Regions from separate parts of the Roseomonas gilardii genome, predicted to be linked through region 2. Evidence: predicted binding sites of a transcription regulator. Region 2 holds the regulator's gene; the other holds the start of a gene.
What was found. Region 2 encodes LexA, which represses DNA repair genes until DNA is damaged. Its sites were predicted from a motif close to TGTTCTANNTANGTTC; they were not measured.

Region 1 (6,954 bases), 170 kb from region 2:
GCATCCGCCGAGGAACCACCATTGCCGCAGAAGAACAGCGTTCTTCCATCGCGCATGGCCGCTTCGCAGCGATCCACCACCGCCAGCACGCTCTCCCGCATCTCCGCTGCCACGCGGCGGCGCAGCACGGCACCATCCTCCATGATCCCGGCGAAACGTGCCGATTCCCGTGCCTGCCTGTCGCTCACCTTCACCACTCCGTTGGCACCACTCCGCCGGCACATCCCGCCGTTCGCGGCGCCTTGCCATCCCCGTTCATCCCGGGGCGCGCTCTATGAGCCCGGCCCGGAGGCGCCGCAACACCCTGCTCAGGCGGCGTTGGGCAGGCTCTGCAACTGCATCCGGAAGCTGTCGGAGATATGCCGCCCCAACCGCTCCGCCAGTGGCACGCCATGCCGCACCCGCATCGCCACCTCGAAATCCGGCAGGCGCGGCATCCCATCCTCCTCGCCCAGCACGCGTAGCCCGGCAGGCAACATCCCTGTCAGCCCAAGAGTCACCGCGAGGCCCGCCAGGGCGATGGCATGCGTGCCGGTCTGCGAGGCCGAGTGATAGGCCACGCGCCAGGGCAGCCCGGAATCGTTCAGCGCCTTGATCGCGGCCCGGCTCCAGGGACAGTCCTCTATGCACAGCGCCACCGGCAGGGGGCGGCGCAGATGCACCGGCAGGTCCGTGGCGCTCACCCAATGCAGCGGCCCGCGCCAGAGACGCTCGGAAAGCACGCCCGGGGCCTCGTTGCCGGCGGAGAAGAGCGTCAGGTCCAGCTCCCCCGCATCGAAGCAGCGCAGCAGGCTGGTGCTGGGCAGGCAGACCAGCTCGATCTCCACCGCCGGATGCGACTGGGCGAAGCGCGACAGGATCTCGGGCAGCCAGATCAGCGCGTAGTCGTCGGGCGTGCCCAGCCGCACCCGCCCGGCCAGTTCCGGCGTGCGGAAGCCGGCCACGATCTCGTCGTTCATTTCCAGCAGCCGCCGCGCCCGGTCCAGCAGCCAGGCGCCATGCTGCGTCGGCAGGAAGCCGCGCGGCCCGCGCGCCAGGAGGGGCTGACCCAGCATTTCCTCCAGCCGGCGCATCTGCATGGAGACGGCGGATTGCGTGCGGCCCACGGACTGGGCGGCACGGGTGACGCTGCCGCCTTCGGCCACCAGCACAAAGGAGCGCAGCAGGTCGGGATCGATCCCGGGTGGAAGGCCGAGCATGGCATCAATATCCTTGATGCCGAATGTCAAAACAACTCGTTTCCTTCAGCCTCATGGATGGAACATATGGAGGTCGTCCAACAACAGGAACGACCTCATGTCCGCCCATCTCGCCCGCAACAGCTTCGCCACCGGTGCCTGCACGGCCGCCGCCCGCGGCCGGGGCTTTGCACAACCGGGGGCGCGTCCGGGTGTCGTCCGGCAATTCCTGGACGTCCTGGCACGTGTCCACCATGCCATCGAAAGCCGCCGCCATCTGGCAGAGATGGACGATCGCATGCTCTCCGACATCGGCATCAGCCGCGGCGAGGCTCTGACCGAGGCAGCACGCCCGGCCTGGGACCTGGAATCGCGCCGCCGCGGCTGAATCCCCTGGCGATCCCGTGGCGAAGCGGGATCGCCCCCCTCCCCGGCCCACGGACCGTTATCCATCCCCGACTCCGTCATGCTTGACCCGAATCTGCCGCCCAAGCGAACATAAAGGGAACAAGTAACCCCGGAGTCGGTTCCCCTTGTCCATGAGCCCCCCGATGGACAGGCCCGCCCTCCTCGCCGCCCTGCGTGCCCGTGTGTCACGCATGGAGCGTGCGGGGGCGGCCGAGGCCCTGGCCCGGCAGCAGGATCGCGGGAATGGCGCGGCCATCCCCCTGACGCCGGCGATCGATGCCGCCCTGCCCGGCGGCGCCGGCCTGCCCCGGGCCGCGCTGCACGAGATCCTGCAAAGCAGTTCGGGCGCTGCCACCGGCTTCGCCGCCCTGCTGCTGGCGCGCAGCGGCGGCACGGTGTTCTGGATCGCCCCCTCCCCCGATGCCTGGCCACCCGGCCTGTCCCGCTTCGGCCTGCCGCATGCGCGGCTGATCCTGGTGCGGGCCGCGAGGGCGGCGGATGCGCTCTGGGCCGCCGAGGAGACGCTGCGCTGCCCGGCCGTCGGCGGCGTGCTGCTCGCCGGCCACAGGCCGGATGACACCGCCGCCCGCCGCCTGCAGCTCGCGGCCGAAACCGGCGGCGGCATCGGCCTGCTGCTGCGCGAGGATACGGAGGAATCGGGCCCCGGCATGGCCCTCACCCGCTGGCGCGTTTCCGGCCGGGCCGGCACCGGCCTGTCGCGGCACGAGCTGGGCGACCCGCAATGGCGGCTGGAGCTGCTGCGCGCCCGGAACGCCCGCCCCGCCCGCTGGGATGTCGCCTGGCGCCCGTCCAGCGAAACGCTGATCCCCGAGAACCCCTCCGAGGAGGATGCGGCATGCGACGACGTGCCTGCCGCCCGCCTCGCCTGAACCCGGCCGCCGCGGCACCGTCCCGCCTTTCTGCCGATGCGCCGGAGGACCGCAGCCTGGAGCCGCTTCTCCCGGCCGGCCGGCGCTTCCTGGCCCTGCACCTGCCGCGGCTCCCCACCGATCTCCTTCGCACGGAGGAACCCGTCGCCCTTTGGGGCCAGCGCGGGCCGCGGCGCCTTGTGACCGCCATCAGCGCCGCGGCCGAGGCGCTGGGCCTGTATCCCGGCCAGCCCCTGGCGGATGCACGGGCCTTGCATCCCGATTTGCGACTGGAGCCCGAATCGCCCGGTGCCGCTTCCGCGATGCTGGAGCGGCTGGCGCTCTGGGCGCTCCGCTTCACTCCGCTCGCGGCGGTGGAGGAACCGGATGCTCTGATCCTCGACATCGCCGGCTGCACCGGAGGGGCTGGCGAGGCCGGGCTGCGCGACGAGGCCGTTGCCCGCCTCGCCCGGCTGGGCTTCGCCGCCGTCGGCGCCGTGGCCGGTACGCCGGAGGCTGCCCTGGCCCTGGCCCGGGCCGGGGTCCCCGCCATCGTGCCGCCCGGCGGGGAGCGGCAGGCTATCGCCCCCCTCCCCCTCACCGCCCTACCGGTCGAGGAGGCGGTGGCCACGGAGCTGCGCCGCCTCGGCCTCTGGCGGGTGGGCGAGGTCCTGGCCCAGCCGCGCATCCCCCTCGCCCGCCGTTTCGGCCCGGCGCTGACCGCGCTGCTGGACGGCGTGACGGGGCGCGCCCGCCGCCCGATCCGCCCGGTCCGCCCGCCACCCGACCTCGCCGTGGTGCGGGACCTGCCGGAACCCATCGTGACCCGCGCCGCCATCGACGCGGTCTTCGCCGGGCTGCTCGACGCGCTCTGCCGCAAGCTGGACGAGGCCGGGCTCGGCGCCCGGCACCTGCTGCTGCGCGCCCATCGCGCCGATGCCCACTGGACGGAAGGCGGCGTGCAGGAGATCGCGGTCGGCACCGGCCTGCCGATGCGCGACCCGGTGCATCTCGCCCGCCTCTTCCACGACCGGCTGGAGGAGTTGGCCCCCGGCTTCGGCTTCGACCGGCTCGCCCTGCTGGCCCGCCGCACCGATCCGCTGGCCCCGGCGCAGCAGGGGTTTGCCGGCAGCCAGGCCGATTCGGCGCGGCACCAGCTTCTCCTGGCGCAGCTCATCGACCGGCTGGAAACGCGCCTGCCGGTCTGGCGGCTGGAGCCCCAGGCGTCGCACCTGCCGGAACGTGCCATGCGGCGGGTGCCGCCGCTCACCACCATCGCACCGGAGCCGCCCCGATCCTGGCGGGACCACCCGCGCCCGGTCCGCCTTCTTTCCCGGCCCGAGCCGGTGACGGCCCTGGCCGCCCTGCCGGACGGCGCGCCCGCCCGGCTGACCCTCCAGGGCCGCCATCTCCGCATCCGGCGCGCCGAGGGGCCGGAGCGCCTTCTGCCGGAATGGTGGCGGGACGATCCGGCCCGCGCCCTGCGCGACTACTACCGGCTGGAGACGGAGACGGGCGAACGGCTCTGGGTCTGCCGCGCCGGGCTGGATGCGCCGGACGACCCGGCGCGCTGGTTCCTGCACGGCTACTTCGCGTGACCGAAGCCTATGCTGAGTTGGGTGCCCTTTCGAACTTCACCTTCCTGGAAGGCGCCTCCCACCCGCATGAGCTGGCGCTGACCGCGAAGCTGCTGGGCCATGCCGCCTTCGGCATCGCCGACCGCAATTCCCTGGCCGGCCTCGTGCGCGGCCTCGCGGCCTCGGAGCACGAGAAGATCCGGCTCCGCTTCGTGCCCGGCTGCCGGCTCTGCCTGCCGGACGGCAGCGAATACCTCGTCTGGCCCACGGAACGCGCCGGTTATGGCCGCCTCGCCACGCTGCTGAGCCATGGGCGGATGCGCGCGCCCAAGGGCGAGTGCCACCTGTCCCGCCAGGAGATGATCGAATCCGCCGAGGGCTGGGTCATGGCGCTGATCCCCCCGGACCAGCCGGACGCGGCCTTCGCCGAACGCCTGCGGCGGGACGCGCGCGCCCTGCGCCGCCTCGCCCTGCCGCTCTTCTGCGCCGCCATCCACCGTTATGGCGGCGACGATGCGAAGCGGCTCGATGCGCTGGCGGCGATGGGGCAGCCGCTGCTGGCGGCGGGCGGGGCGCGCTTCCACCGGCCCGGGCGCCGGCCGCTTGCCGACCTGCTGAGCGCGATCCGCCTTGGCGTGACGGTGGACCAGCTCGGCGAGCACGCCCTGGCCAATGCCGAGGCGCATCTGAAGCCGCCCGCCGAGATGCGCCGCCTCTTCGAGCGCTGGCCGGAAGCGGTGGCGAACACCGCCCGCGTGCTCGATGCCTGCCGCTTCTCGCTGCGTGAGCTGCGCTACGAATATCCCGAGGAGATCCTGGAGCCCGGCCTCACCGCGCAGCAGACGCTGGAGCGGCGCGTCGCCGAAGCCTGTCGCACGCACTGGCCGGAGGGCGTGCCGGAGAAGGTGGCGCGGCAGATCGAGGCCGAGATGCGGCTGATCGCGGCGAAGGACTACGCCTCCTATTTCCTCACCGTGGACGAGATCGTCCGCTTCGCCGACGGGCGGGGCATCCTTTGCCAGGGGCGCGGCTCGGCGGCGAATTCCGTCGTCTGCTACGTGCTGGGCATCACCGCCGTGCCGCCGGACAAGCACGACCTGCTCTTCGCCCGCTTCCTGTCCGAGGCCCGCGACGAGCCGCCCGATATCGACGTGGATTTCGAGCATGAGCGGCGCGAGGAGGTGATCCAGCACATCTACGACCGCTATGGCCGCGACCGCGCCGCCATCGCCGCCACGCTCAGCCGTTTCCGCGCGCGCGGCGCGATCCGCGAGGCGGGCAAGGCGATGGGGCTCAGCGAGGACATCACCGCGCGGCTGGCGAAAGGGGCGTGGGGGTTGGAACAGGCGAGCTTCGCCGAGATCGCGCGCGAGCAGGGGCTGGAGCCGGAGGCCGACCGCCGGCTGGCCTGGGCGCTGCAACTGGCGGAGGAACTGGTCGGCTTCCCGCGGCATCTCTCCACCCATGTCGGCGGCTTCGTCATCACGAAGGGGCCGCTGACCGAGCTGGCCGTGGTGACGCGCGCCGCCATGGAGGGGCGCACCACGCTGGAATGGGACAAGGACGACATCGAGGTGCTGCGCATCCTGAAGGTGGATGTGCTGGGGCTGGGGATGCTGTCCTGCCTGCGCCGCGCCTTCGCGCTGATCGAGGCGGGCGGCGGGCCGAGGCTGCACCTGAAACACGTGCCGCAGGACTGCGCCGAGACCTATGCGATGCTGTCCCGGGCGGATTCCATCGGTGTCTTCCAGGTGGAGAGCCGGGCGCAGATGAACATGCTGCCGCGCCTGCGCCCGGCGGCCTTCTACGACCTGGTGATCGAGGTGGCGATCGTGCGGCCCGGCCCGATCCAGGGCGACATGGTGCATCCCTACCTGCACCGCCGCGCCAACCCGCAGGACGTGACCTATCCCTCCGAGGAGCTGAGGGGCGTGCTGCACAAGACCCTCGGCGTGCCGCTTTTCCAGGAGCAGGCGATGCAGCTCGCCATCACCGCCGCCGGGTTCAGCGAGGCCAGGGCCGACCAGCTCCGCCGCGCCATGGGCACCTTCAAGGGCCAGGGGCAGGTGGAACGCTTCCGCGCCGAATTCACCGAGGGCATGGTTGCGCGCGGCTACGAGCGCGATTTCGCCGAGCGCTGCTTCCGCCAGATCGAGGGCTTCGGCTCCTACGGCTTCCCGGAAAGCCATGCCGCCTCCTTCGCCCAGCTCGTCTATACCTCCGCCTGGATCAAGCGGCACCATCCGGCCGCCTTCGCCTGTTCGCTGCTGAACAGCCAGCCCATGGGCTTCTACGCCCCGGCGCAGCTCGTCCGCGATGCGCGGGAGCATGGCGTGCGCGTGCTGCCGGTGGATGTGCACCACAGCGACCGGGACTGCACGCTGGAGCCCGATCCCGGCAGCACCGGGGGCCTGGCGCTGCGCCTCGGGCTGCGGCTGGTGCAGGGCCTGAACGCGGAGGCCGCCGGGCGGCTGCTGGCCACCCGCCCCTTCCGCGACATGGGCGATGCCGTGCGCCGCGCCGCCCTGCCGCGCGATTCCGTGACGGCGCTGGCCCGGGCGGACGCCTTCCGCAGCCTGGGCCTCGACAGCCGCGCCGCGCTCTGGGCCGCCCGGGCGGCCGAGCCCGCCCCGCCCCCGGACGAGCTGCCGCTCTTCGCCGCCGCAGCCGAAGCAGCCCCCGCCCTGCCCGCGCTGACCGATGGCGAGAGGCTGGCGCTGGACTGGGGCACCACCGGGCTCAGCCTGCGCGCGCATCCGCTGGCCCTGCTGCGCCCCTGGCTCGGCCCGGTGGACACGCGCAGCCTGGGCGGTGCCCGGCGCGGCGCCCGCATCCGCCTGCCGGGGCTGGTGCTGGTGCGGCAGCGGCCCGGCTCCTCGAAGGGCGTGGTCTTCTTCACCGTGGAAGACGAGTACGGCACGG
Region 2 (6,954 bases):
CCATGGCCGCCCTGGCCACGGTGGCGGTGCTGCTGGGGCGGCGGGTGGTGTCGCTGCGCGCCTTGGCCCTGGCCGCCGCGCTGGTGCTGGCCTGGCAGCCGGCGGCGCTGCTCGGCCCCTCCTTCCAGATGAGCTTCGCCGCCGTGCTGGCGCTGATCGCGGGGTGGGAGGCGATGCGCGGGCCGCTGGACCGCCTGCGGGGGCAGGGCGAGGCCTGGCGGCGGGGGCTGGTGGCGGTGCTCGGCCTGACCCTCACCTCGCTGCTCGCCGGGCTGGCCACCACGCCCTATGGCCTGCACCATTTCGGCCGGCTCCAGCTCTATGGCGTGGTGGCGAATGCGGTGGCGGTGCCGGTGACGTCGCTGCTGGTGATGCCGGCGGGGATGCTGGCGGTGCTGCTGATGCCCTTCCGCCTGGAATGGCTGGCGCTGGTGCCGATGGGCTGGGGCACCGACCTCGTGCTGGCCACGGCCCGCCGCGTCGCGTCCTGGCCCGGCGCCACCGCCATCGCGCCGCCGATTCCCGCCTGGGGCCTGCTGCTGGCGAGCTTCGGGATGATCTGGCTCTGCCTCTGGCGCACGCGCTGGCGCTGGGCGGGGGTGCCGCTGATCCTGTTCGGCCTGTTCTCCGCCCCGCTGGTGCCGCGGCCCGACCTGCTGGTCTCGGCCGATGCGCGGCTGATCGCCTATCGCAGCCCCGAAGGCGTCTTCCTGGCGCGTGGCTCGGGCAGCAACGGCTTCACCCGTGACAGCTGGTTGCGCGACTGGGGGGAGGCGGGCTTCGCGCCGCTGCCGGAGGAAGGGGAGAACGTGGCGGCCGGGCTGAGCTGCGCCGCCGGCCACTGCCTACTGCGGCCCCATCCGGGGGGGCCGGCGATCGCCCTGTTGCGCAAGGTGAAGACGCGCCGGGGCGTGGCGCCGCCGCCGATCCGGATGGAGCCCTGGTGCGACAGCGTCGCGGCGCTGGTCTCGGCCGAGCCGATCCGGGGCCGCTGCCGTGCCGGCCGGACCTCGCCGCTGGTGGTGGACCGTTTCAGCGTCTGGCGCGACGGCGCCCAGGCCGTGTTCCTGGCCCCCGACGGGGCAAGGGTGGTTTCGGACCGGATGCTGCGGGGCGAGCGCCCCTGGGTGCCGCCTGTCCCGAAGCCGAGGCCGCGCGAGGCCCCGGCCAGGGAGGATGAAGGCGGGCCGGACATGGCCGCCGAACCCGCGGAGCCGCCGGAAGAACTCCCCGGCGAGGATCAGTAGCGGCGCAGCAGCCCGACCAGCGTGCCCTGGACCTTCACCCGGTCGGGGCCGAAGATCCGCGTCTCGTAGCTGGCATTGGCGGGCTCCAGGGCGATGGAATTGCCCTTGCGGCGGAGGCGCTTCAGCGTGACCTCCGCATCGTCCACCAGTGCCACGACGATGGTGCCGTTCTCGGCCGTATCGCCCCGGCGGATGATCACCGTGTCACTGTCGAGGATTCCGGCCTCGACCATCGAATCCCCGGAGACCTCCAGCGCATAGTGCTCGCCGCCCGTGAGCAGCGAGGCCGGGACCTCCACGCTGCCGCCGGTGTCGCGCAGCGCCTCGATCGGCTGGCCGGCGGCGATGCGGCCATAGAGCGGGAGCTGCACGACGCTGTGCTCGGCCGGGGAGGGCACCCCCGCCAGGTTCGGCGCGAAGTTGCCACGGATGACGTTGGAGGCGCCACCGGACGATCCGGCGGGGCCCGCCGCTGCCGCGCGGGACGGCGTCTTGCCGGGGGCGAGGCTGTCGGGCAGCCGCACCACCTCCAGCGCCCGGGCCCGGTGCGCGCGGCGCTTGAGGAAGCCGCGTTCTTCCAGCGCCGTGATCAGGCGGTGGATGCCGGACTTCGAGCGCAGGTTGAGGGCCTCCTTCATCTCCTCGAAAGAGGGCGAGAAGCCGGTCTGGCGCAGGTGCCGGTCGATGAAGACGAGAAGCTCGTGCTGCTTCCGCGTTAGCATGGCGCATCTCCCAACCGGGCGGCGAACAAAGAGGAAACGTTATCTGCTTGTTCTAGATAAGTTCCTGGCTTGTCGTCAAGTTTATCCCCGGATTCCACAGGTGTTCCGCCATCACGGAAGGGTCAGGGAGGGGCCGGTTCAGACCCCGAGCGCCGCGAGGTCGATGATTTCCACCGTCCCGCCCGCCGCCAGGGCCGGGGCGTGCGGCGCCCGCAGCACCAGCGCATCGGCACGGGCCAGGGTCTTGAGCATCGAGCTGTCCTGCGCGGCGAAGGGGGTGGCGACGGGCAGGTCCGCGCCCGTGGCCTCCAGGCTCGCGCGCAGATAGTCCTCCCGCCGGTCGTTCTCCGGCAGGTCGCGTCCGATCCGGGCCAGCCGGGTGGGCGCGGGGCCGGCGGGCAGGCCGGAGAGGCGCGCGATGGCCGGGCGCAGGAACAGCACGCCGCAGACCAGCGCCGAGACCGGGTTGCCCGGCAGGCCGAGCAGCGGCACGCCGCGCAGATGCCCCCAGATCAGCGGCTTGCCGGGACGCATGGCGATCCGCCAGAAATCCAGCGCGAAGCCCTGCGGCCCCAGTGCCGACTGCACGAGGTCATGCTCCCCGACGCTGGCACCGCCTGTGGTGGCGAGCAGGTCGCAGCCTTCCGCCGCCGCGGCCGCCATGGCGATGGCCGCGGAATCATCCCCGACGATGGGCAGGATCACGGGGTCGCCCCCGGCGCCGCGCACCAGGGCGGCCAGGGCATGGGCGTTGGAGGACACGATGCCGCCCGGCGGCAGCGGGTCGCCGGGCAGGGCGATCTCGTCGCCCGTGGCCAGGATGCCGATCCGGGGCCGGCGGTGCACGGTCAGCCAGGCATGGTTGGCGGCGGCGGCGAGGCCGATATCCCGCGCCGTGAGTTGCCGCCCGGGGGAAAGCAGTTCCTCTCCAACGGCGAAGTCCAGCCCGCGCCGCCGGATCCAGCGCCCGGGGCGCACGGTTTCCCGCACGGTGACGCGGTCGCCCTCGGCGGTGGCGTCCTCCTGCAGCAGGATGCCGTCCGCCCCTTCCGGCACGAAGCCGCCGGTGAAGATCCGGACCGTCTCGCCCGGCCCGACCGTGCCGGCGAAGGGATGGCCCGCCGGCGCGGCCCCGGTTACCGCCAGGGTGGCACCCTCCACCGCCTCGGCGGCCCGCACGGCATAGCCGTCCATGGCCGAGACGTCAGCGGGCGGCTGGGTCAGGCGTGCCGCCACGGGCGCGGCCAGGACACGGTTCCAGGCTTCCGGCAGGCTGACCGTCTCCGCCGGGACGGGGGACAACGCATCCAGGATTCGCCGCAGCGCCTCGGAAACCGGGATCATCCTCGCTGGAACCCTTTCAGTCGGCCTCGAAAGTGCCGGACTTGCCGCCCGACTTGTGCACCACGCGCACCGCCTCGATCCGCATCCCCCGGTCCACCGCCTTGCACATGTCATAGACGGTCAGGGCCGCCACGGTGGCGGCGGTCAGCGCCTCCATCTCCACCCCGGTGCGCCCGGCGGTGGAGACGGTGGCGGCGATCTCCACCGTATCGGGCTCCACCGGTTCCAGGTCGAGCTTCACGGAGGTGAGGGGCAGGGGGTGGCAGAGCGGAATCAGGTCGGCGGTGCGCTTGGCGGCCATGATGCCGGCGAGCCGCGCCACGCCCAGCACGTCGCCCTTGCCGGCACGGCCCTCGCGGATCAGCACCAGGGTTTCCGGCCGCATCACCACGCGGCCACGCGCGGTGGCGCGACGCTCGGTGACCGCCTTGGCCGAGATATCGACCATCGCGGCCTTTCCGGCCGCGTCGAAATGGGTGAGGGGCCCCTGGCTATCCCTTGCGGGGCCTTCCGGCTCGTCGCCGCTCAACCGGCCTCGATCAGCGCCCGGGCCGCCGCTCCCACATCCGGCTGGCGCAGCAGGTGTTCCCCGACCAGCAGGCAGCGCGCCCCGGCGGCGGCCATGCGGCGCACGTCGTCGGGCGTGCGGATGCCGCTCTCGCCGACCGGGATGCGGTCGGCGGGGATCAGCGGGGCGAGGCGCTCCGTCACCGCGATATCCGTCCGCAGCGTGCGCAGGTCGCGGTTGTTCACCCCGATCAGCCGTGTCTCCAGCCCCAGGGCCCGGTCCAGCTCGCGCTCGTCATGGACCTCGGCCAGCACGGACATGTCCAGGCTGCGCGCCGTGTCCTCCAGCGCATGAGCCTGCTCGTCGGTGATGGCGGCCATGATCAGCAGGATGCAGTCGGCCCCGGCAGCCCGCGCCTCAAGGACCTGATAGGGGTCGAGCATGAAGTCCTTGCGCAGCACCGGCAGCTCGCAGGCGGCCCGCGCTTCGGCGAGGTATTCGAGGGAGCCGCCGAAATGCGGCGCATCGGTGAGAACGGACAGGCAGGCGGCGCCGGCATCGCAATAGGCCCGGGCCAGCTTCGCGGGGGAGAAATCCTGGCGGATCAGCCCACCGGAGGGGGAGGAGCGCTTGATCTCGGCGATCAGGCCGGTGCGGCCCTCGCCCAGGAACTTGCACAGCGCCCCGGTGAAGGAGCGCGGTGCCGGGGCGGCGGTGGCGCGCCGTTCCATCTCGGACCGGGAGATCTCGTGCATCCGCGCCTGCACCTCCACGGCCTTCTCGGCCATGATCCGGGCGAGGATGTCGGGCATGTCGCGGTTGGCGGCACTGCGGGTCTCGGGGGCCGCGAGCGTTGAGGCTTGGTCCATGGAACGGTTTCCTGCGGCGTATGACGCCGCCTCGTCAAGTTCCGGCCGCCGCCCGGGTTGCATGGAAGGGTCTGCACGAACCGGGGCGCGCGGGGGCGGGGGTGGTCAGGGTGCGGTGGCGGTGCGGAGGCGCTCCAGCACGCCGCGCGCGGCGCCCTGGTCGATGGATGCGGCGGCCATCCGGGCCGCCTCGCGCAGATCGTCGCTCCGGCCCGCCACCACAAGGGCGGCGGCCGCGTTCAGAACCACGCAGTCGCGATAGGGGCTGGCGACACCGTCCAGCAGCGCCAGCAGCGCCGCCGCGTTGCGCTCCGGATCGCCGCCGCGCAGGGACTCCACGGGGGAGACCGGCAGCCCCACATCCCCCGGCGAGACGGTGAATTCCCGCAGGTGCCCGTCGCGCAGCTCCACCACCTGGCTGGGGCCGCTGACGGTCAGCTCGTCCAGCCCCTGGCCGTGCACGAGCCAGGCATGCTCGCTGCCCAGGCGCCCCAGGGCCTCGGCCATCGGGCGCAGCCATTGCGGGGCGAAGGCGCCGGTCATCTGGCGCGTCACGCCGCCCGGATTGGCCATCGGCCCCAGCAGGTTGAAGATGGTGCGGGTGCCGAGTTCCACGCGCGGCCCGGCGGCGTGGCGCAGGGCGGCGTGATGGCGCTGCGCCATCAGGAAGACCATCCCGGCCTCGCGGATCACCGCCGGGATGCGCTCGAAGGGGATGTCGAGATTGACCCCCAGCGCCGAGAAGGCATCCGCCGTGCCGGAGCGCGAGGACTGGGCCTTGTTGCCATGCTTGGCCACCGGCACGCCACAGCCCGCGACCACCATGGCGGCGGCGGTGGAGATGTTCAGCGTCCCCGCCCCGTCGCCGCCCGTGCCGACGATGTCCACCGCGCCGGGCGGCACCTCGGCGGGCACCATGCGGGCGCGCATGGCGCGGACGGCGCCGGCCATCTCGGCCACCGTCTCGCCCCGCAGCCGCATGGCCATCACCAGCCCCGCGATCTGCGCCGGGGTGGCCTCGCCGTTCATGATGATGCCGAAGGCCCGCTCCGCCTCATCCTCGTCCAGCGTCTCGCCCTGGGCGAGGCGCGCCAGCACCGGCTTGAGGGAGGTCTCGCTCATGGCCGGCCCCTTCCCGGACCGGCCGGCAGGGGGCGGGGGATGGCGGCGTCGGGGATCATGGCCAGGATCATGGCCGGACAGTGTTCCGCCTCCCGGCGCCGTGATCAAGCGGGGCGCGCGGCATCACGGCATCCCCCCGGCGACCTGCGGCAGCAGCGCCTCGTTGATCTGCACCGGGGTGCGGTCGCGCAGGGCGTTCAGGTACTGGATCTCCAGCTCGTCGCCCATGCCGCTCTCGATCCGGCCGCGGAAGGCGCGCAGGGCGGAGGCATCGGCCACGTCGCCCGGCGTGACCTCCAGCACCTGCGCCACGGCGAAGCCCTGGGCCGTGCGGACCATGGTGGCATCGTTGGGCTTCGTGCCGAAGATCTGGTTCAGCAGTTCCGGCGGCACGCGGGGCCCGGCCTCGTTGCGCCCGTCGCGGCCGAAGGGATCGCTGCGCAGGGCGATCACCCCGGCCTCCTTCGCCGCATCCTCCAGGCTGCGCCCGTCCTTGACCGCGGCGAGCAGGGCGGCCGCCTTCTCTTCCTGGGCATGGGCGCGGGCATCCTCGGTCCAGGCGGCGCGGACGGCGTCCTCCACCTGCTCGAAGGGCCGGGGGGCCGGGGGCTGAACCGAATCCAGCTCGACGCCCACGAAGCCGGCCCCGGCCTTGGATTCCTCCATCCGCGCGGGCTGCCGGGGCTGCGCCGCGAAGATGGCGGCCAGGGTCTCGTCGCGGGCATAGTCCGGCACCGGGAGGCTGGCGGCCTGTCCGTCCGGGGCGTGGCCGGTGGCATCCACCGTCACCGTGCCGACCTCCATGCCGAACTGCTTCGCCGCCTCCGCCAGCTTCGCGCCGCCGGCCAGGGCGTCCTCGGCGCCGTTGATGCGCTCGAAGGCCAGGTCGGCGGCTTTGCTCTGGGCCAGCTCGTTGCGGAGTTCGTCGCGCGCCTGATCCAGCCCGCGCACCGCCGGGGGCTCGACCTTGACCACCTTCAGCACGTGCCAGCCGAAGGAGGACTTCACCGGTGCCGACACCTCGCCCTCCGGCGTGGCGAAGGCCGCGCGGACCAGTTCCGGCACGGGGATCTCGGCCTGGGAAAGCGTGCCCAGCTCCACCGGCTGCCCGCCTTCCGCCTTGGCCTTCTCCGTGATCGTCG

Region 1: RGI145_RS09950 (ImuA family protein) is a predicted target of LexA. The motif match lies at 1,673-1,688, and genes of this name have one in related genera.

The regions. Positions count from the first base shown of each region.
Region 1 is NZ_CP015583.1:2,178,193-2,185,146, forward strand. Features, by position in the region: gene RGI145_RS09935 (D-sedoheptulose-7-phosphate isomerase) at 1-188, opposite strand, end outside; gene RGI145_RS09940 (LysR substrate-binding domain-containing protein) at 309-1,199, opposite strand; gene RGI145_RS09945 (DUF1127 domain-containing protein) at 1,297-1,566, shown strand; gene RGI145_RS09950 (ImuA family protein) at 1,730-2,476, shown strand; gene RGI145_RS25035 (Y-family DNA polymerase) at 2,443-4,053, shown strand; gene RGI145_RS09960 (error-prone DNA polymerase) at 4,050-6,954, shown strand, end outside.
Region 2 is NZ_CP015583.1:2,007,834-2,014,787, reverse strand. Features, by position in the region: gene RGI145_RS09155 (ComEC/Rec2 family competence protein) at 1-1,247, shown strand, start outside; gene lexA (transcriptional repressor LexA) at 1,241-1,969, opposite strand; gene RGI145_RS09145 (molybdopterin molybdotransferase MoeA) at 2,108-3,313, opposite strand; gene moaC (cyclic pyranopterin monophosphate synthase MoaC) at 3,330-3,761, opposite strand; gene trpC (indole-3-glycerol phosphate synthase TrpC) at 3,839-4,690, opposite strand; gene trpD (anthranilate phosphoribosyltransferase) at 4,796-5,812, opposite strand; gene RGI145_RS09125 (peptidylprolyl isomerase) at 5,936-6,954, opposite strand, start outside.